One region of the Proteus hauseri genome, then DNA from elsewhere that is predicted to be linked to it. Evidence: predicted binding sites of a transcription regulator. Region 1 holds the regulator's gene; the other holds the start of a gene.
What was found. Region 1 encodes PurR, which represses purine synthesis genes. Its sites were predicted from a motif close to CANGCAAACGTTTGCNTG; they were not measured.
Positions count from the first base shown of each region.

Region 2: a site for PurR is predicted at 1,638-1,655, ahead of purM (phosphoribosylformylglycinamidine cyclo-ligase). Genes of this name have one in related genera too.

Region 1 covers NZ_CP026364.1:3,171,990-3,175,208, forward strand. The annotation lists gene punR (DNA-binding transcriptional activator PunR) at 89-991, shown strand; gene purR (HTH-type transcriptional repressor PurR) at 1,013-2,038, opposite strand; gene cydH (cytochrome bd-I oxidase subunit CydH) at 2,307-2,390, shown strand; gene sodB (superoxide dismutase [Fe]) at 2,522-3,100, opposite strand.
Region 2 covers NZ_CP026364.1:3,801,464-3,804,682, reverse strand. The annotation lists gene purN (phosphoribosylglycinamide formyltransferase) at 1-512, opposite strand, end outside; gene purM (phosphoribosylformylglycinamidine cyclo-ligase) at 536-1,576, opposite strand; gene upp (uracil phosphoribosyltransferase) at 1,807-2,433, shown strand; gene uraA (uracil permease) at 2,537-3,219, shown strand, end outside.

The DNA of each region.
Region 1 (3,219 bases):
TTTTATATATTGTAACTAAGACCTATTTTACTTGTGAAACGGGAATATTTGGTTAATGCTGTGAAAAATTTTCAAAGGAATAAACTTTATGTGGTCAGAATACTCTCTAGAAGTTGTTGATGCTGTCGCTCGAACAGGAAGTTTTAGTTCGGCTGCTCAAGAGTTACACAGAGTACCCTCCGCTGTTAGTTATACTGTTCGACAATTAGAGGAATGGCTTGCTGTGCCTCTGTTTGAACGCCGCCATCGTGATGTCGAATTAACGGATGCGGGTAAGATTTTCATCAAAGAAGCCCGCTCTGTTATCAAAAAAATGAATGACACTCGACATATGTGTCAGCAAGTCTCTAATGGTTGGCGCGGACAATTTAGTATAGCAGTAGATTGCATCGTAAAACCGGAAAGAACACAACAACTTATTCTTGATTTTTATCGACATTTCCCCGATATCGAACTTTATGTCTATCCTGAAGTTTTTAATGGGGTGTGGGACTCATTGGTTAATGGGCGTGTTGACCTAGCTATTGGCGCCACCAGAGCATCGCCAATTGGTGAACGATATAGCTTTAAAGATATGGGATTTATGCCTTGGCGCTGTGTTTGTCATATTGACCACCCATTGGCTAAAGCAGAACATCCGCTAACCGACGATGAAATGCGCCCTTATTCGAGCCTTTGTTTAGAAGATACCTCGCGTAGTTTGCCAAAGCGTGATACTTGGGCGTTAAATAATCAGCGTAGAATGGTTGTCCCTACGTGGGATATGGGATTGGAGTGCTTACTTGCAGGATTATGTGTTGGTATGGTGCCCTTGCATAGAGCTGAGCCATTAATCGCTAAAGGAAAGCTAGCTGTGCTTAAATTGGCACAGCCATTACCCGATAGTCCTTGTTGCCTCACTTGGGTCGATAAAAGTGAGTCACCCGCTTTGTCTTGGTTATTAGATTATCTTGGTGATAGCCAAACCCTAAATGCGGAATGGCTTCGTTAAGTCAGTCGAGATACCGTTTAATTAACGGCGGTAATCGATGAATGGGCCATCAGCAACAGAGCGGCGCTCAACTAACCGTGGATGAACTTCGATAGTTTGTGCGTCTTCTCTTTTGTTAACGATCCGGTCAAGCAGCATAGATAATGCCATTTGACCTAAGCGTTCTTTGGGCTGATGAACGGTTGTTAATGCAGGGGTAAAATAGCGAGCATTACGAATGTTATCGTAACCAACAATAGAAATATCAAATGGTACACGCAGACCTAATTCATCGGCTGCACAAATAGCACCCATTGCCATGACATCTCCACCACAGAACACAGCGGTAGGGCGATGTTTTTGATTTAGCATTTGATACATGGCTTTGTAACCAGACTCTGGTTCAAAATCACCTTGTACAATCCATCCATCTTTTACAATGATTTTAGCTTCTTCCATTGCTTTTAAAAATCCCTGAAGACGTCCACCACCAGTATTACGCTCTAATGGGCCAGGAATAATACCGATATCGCGATGACCACGCTCAATTAAGTAGCGGCCTGCAATATATCCACCATGAAATGCGTTATCAATGATGGTATCAGTAAAATCACCCCGAGCTTTTCCCCAATCCATCACTACCATTGGAATATTACGATAGCCTTCTAATAGAGAGAGAAGGTGATCGGGATATTCAGAGCACATAACTAATAATCCATCGACGCGTTTTTGCGCTAGCATCGCTAAATAAGCTTTTTGCTTATCTAGATTATTATGTGAGTTACATAATATCAGTGTATAACCTTTGCTATAACAGCTATTTTCAACAGCTTCAATCACTTCAGCAAAGTAAGGAGCTTCACTGGACGTGGCTAACAAGCCAATTGATTTGGTGTGATTGACTTTTAAACTACGCGCAACAGCACTAGGCGAATAATTTAATTCTTTAATAGCGGCCCAAACTGCTGCTCGGGTGTTCTCAGCAACAAAACGTGTTTTGTTGATAACATGAGAAACAGTCGTGGTTGACACTCCTGCGCGTTTTGCCACGTCTTTTATTGTTGCCATGGTGTGAAAAACTCCTGACCTTCATTGGTCTCTTTTAATCTAATTTTGTGGTTCTGCTGCCAGTATAGTCATACATAGGGCGAATACTGGCAATAATTTAGCTGTTAGCTATGAATTTTGTATGATCTAGCTCAAAAGTGGAAGTATTAATCAATGTTATAAATTGTGCACTAGTCGCTATATTAGCAAATTGTGATATGTGATAATAATTAGCCATGACAATGTTATGGTTAATAACGTGTATTATAATCATTTTGAGGGAGAATAAATGGATACGGATCTGAAATTTGGTTTGAGTACAGCAGTTGCAGCACTCGTCATGATTGTTTTATTTTCTACAATGCTGTTTTAATCACTGTTTTATATAATATCAGGTTAATTTTAATTATAACTAATCGGATATCTGTAAATAACAAAGGGCCTAAGGCCCTTTGTTATTTTGCCACCAAACACCAATAATTGATCTTTAGTGGTTAAGATAAATTAAGCAAAGTTAGCTTCAACAAATGACCAGTTAACCAGTGCCCAGAACTCTTCTAAGTATTTTACACGCGCATTACGGTAATCGATATAGTAAGCGTGTTCCCATACGTCAACTGTTAATAGTGGTTTGTCATTGCCAGAAATGGGTGTTGCAGCATTAGAAGTATTAACAATAGCGATTGAGCCATCTGCTTTTTTCACTAGCCATGTCCAACCTGCACCGAAGTTTTTAGCCGCGGCATCGTTAAATTGTTTTTTGAACTCTTCAAACGAGCCAAATGCTTTGTTGATAGCATCAGCAATTTTGCCTGTTGGCGCGCCACCTGCATTTGGAGCTAAACAGTTCCAGTAGAAAGTATGGTTCCAAACTTGAGCGGCGTTATTGAAAATACCACCATCAGTTGATTTAATAATCTCTTCTAGAGATTTAGCTTCTAAATCAGTACCTTTAACCAGATTGTTCAGGTTGGTTACATAAGTTTGGTGATGTTTGCCATAGTGATATTCTAAAGTTTCTTTAGAGATATGTGGCTCAAGAGCATCTAACGCATAAGGTAATTTTGGTAATTCGAAAGACATTGCGTACTCCTTTATACTATCTATTTCGGGTTTTGTGCCTAAAATCATTCCATCAAAATCATCTGAATTGATAAAATGAGGCAAATGAATCACTAATTTGTTGCTATTTTGCTAATTAT
Region 2 (3,219 bases), 630 kb from region 1:
TGTATTCTGGCTTGTAGTGATTGCTCAGTATCATCGGGTAATACAGGAATACGAGCTTGAATAATCATTGGGCCACCATCGAGTTCTTCAGTAACAAAGTGGACGGTAACACCATGAAATGAATCTTTATTTTCCAATACTTGCCGATGAGTATGCAATCCGGGGTATTTGGGAAGCAGTGAAGGATGAATATTTAATAAGCGCTGCTGATAATGAGTGACAAAAGCTGGCGATAAAATACGCATAAAACCAGCAAGTACCACAATATCAGGCTGATAAGCATCGATTTGTTCAATCAATGCTTCATCATAAGCGACTCTACCACCAAAGTTGGCTGGGTCGATAAAATGAGCAGGAATATTAGCAAGCTTTGCGCGTTCAAGCCCATAAGCCTCGGGTTTATTGCTAAATACTGCAACAATATTACCTGCTATTTTATTGCTTCTACAGGCGTCGATAATCGCCTGTAGATTGCTACCATTTCCTGAAATTAGAACAACAATATTTTTCATTCGCACGTTTCAGTTAATATTTTTTAACTAATAACAACTTGAGCTTCATTTGCCGCCTGAGGTGCAATTTCACCAATTAACCATGCTTTTTCACCACTTTCATTCAGTAGTGCGAGTGTTTTTTCAACATCAGTTTGGTTAATTGCGATTAGCATACCCACGCCACAGTTAAAGGTGCGATACATTTCATGTGTGCTAACTTGTCCTGCATTTTGCAGCCATTGGAAAACTATTGGCCATTCCCAGCTATTACTATTAATACGCGCTTGCGTGTTTTCAGGTAGAACGCGAGGAATATTTTCCCAGAATCCACCACCTGTAATATGAGCAACAGCATGAATATCAATATTTTCAATTAATGAAAGTAGTGATTTTACATAAATGCGAGTAGGGGCTAATAAGTGATCAGCCAGTGTTTTATCACCTAATGGGGTGTTTTCAGCGGATGTATTGCTGACTTCAAGAATTTTACGGACTAATGAATAACCATTAGAGTGTGGGCCGCTTGATGCTAGCGCAATTAATGCATCACCTGTTTTTACTTTGCTACCATCAATAATTTCTGATTTTTCAACAACACCGACACAAAACCCAGCAATATCATAGTCGTTGCCATGATACATGCCTGGCATTTCTGCTGTTTCACCACCAACAAGAGAACAGCCTGATAGTTTACAACCTTGTGCAATACCAGTAACAACTCGTGCTGCGGTATCGACATCGAGTTTTCCTGTGGCATAGTAGTCAAGGAAGAATAGGGGCTCTGCGCCTTGAACGATTAAATCATTGACACACATTGCGACGAGATCAATGCCGATATCATCGTGACGATTCAAGTCCATCGCAAGGCGAAGTTTAGTACCAACGCCATCAGTACCTGAGACTAAAATGGGTTCGCGGTATTTAGTTGGGATTGCACATAATGCGCCAAAACCACCTAACCCCCCCATAACTTCAGGACGGCGAGTCTCTTTTACTACATCTTTGATACGTTCGACTAAAGCGTTACCTGCATCAATATCGACACCGGCATCTTTATAGCTGAGAGAGGATTTGTTTGTCACTTCGGGCCCTCACGGCAAGTTGCGTTAAGATAAAATGTGTGCGGATGCTATTCTAACAGGCTAAGCAATCGTTTGCGAGGATCTTCTTTTTAGATCACAATTATTCATGTTGGTGCGGTTAAAAGCTGTGCGTTTGATCAATATCAATAGAAAAACGATGGATTGTTGACAAAAAAGCGGTATAATCTCGCGATTTTTTTGTCAGGCTGCGTCGTACATTAGGAGAAATTATGAAGATCGTTGAGGTAAAACACCCACTCATTCAACATAAATTGGGGCTGATGCGAGATCATGATATAAGCACTAAGCGCTTTCGTGAACTGGCTTCAGAAGTTTCCAGTCTACTGACGTATGAAGCTACCGCCGATTTAGAAACAGAAACAGTAACAATTGAAGGTTGGTGTGGCTCGGTAGAGATAGAACAGATTAAAGGAAAAAAAATCACAGTAGTTCCTATCCTCCGTGCAGGTATCGGGATGATGGATGGAGTATTAGAAAATATTCCTAGTGCCCGAATCAGTGTTGTTGGCGTTTACCGCGATGAAGAAACATTAAAACCCGTTCCTTACTTCCAAAAATTAGCATCCAATATTGAAGAGCGTATGGCTCTTGTTGTTGACCCAATGTTAGCAACAGGCGGCTCTATGATTGCCACAATTGATTTATTAAAAAATGCTGGCTGTACTTCAATCAAAGTATTAGTACTGGTTGCTGCTCCAGAAGGAATTAAAGCATTAGAAGAAGCACATCCAGATGTTGAATTATATACTGCATCGGTTGATAGCCATCTTAATGAGCACGGGTACATTGTCCCAGGTCTTGGTGATGCTGGTGATAAGATATTTGGTACGAAATAATAATTAAGCCGACTTTGATAGTCGGCTTTTTTTTGGACTACTTATCTTTAACTAAACGATATTCAAAAATCATTTCACAACATACTAAAGAGAGGTCGTAAGCATGACTCGTCGTGCAATCGGGGTAGAAGAGCGCCCACCATTATTACAAACGATTCCGTTGAGCTTCCAACATCTGTTTGCAATGTTTGGCGCTACCGTACTTGTGCCAATTTTATTTAAAGTAAATCCGGCAACAATACTATTATTTAACGGGATCGGAACCCTGCTTTATCTCTTTATCTGTAAAGGACGCATTCCTGCTTATTTAGGTTCAAGCTTTGCGTTTATTTCTCCAGTGCTTCTTTTATTACCTTTAGGTTATGAACTTGCACTTGGGGGATTTATTGTTTGTGGGGTGTTATTTTGTCTTGTTGCTGGAATTGTGAAAATAGCAGGGCGAGGATGGATTAATGTGATGTTTCCACCTGCGGCAATGGGCGCTATCGTTGCCGTTATTGGTTTGGAATTAGCAGGAACTGCAGCTGGAATGGCGGGTTTATTACCTAGCGCAGATAATCCTGTAGATAACACAACATTGCTTATTTCAATGGTTACTCTTGGCGTAACAATTTTAGGTTCTGTTATGTTCAGGGGATTCCTTGCAATTATTCCTATTCTTATCGGTGTATTAGCGGGTTATGCGCTCTCTTTCTTTATGGGAGTTGTTGATATTACACCAATTAAAGAAGCTAATTGGTTTGCATTACCTACTTTTTATTCACCTCGGTTTGAATGGAGTGCCAT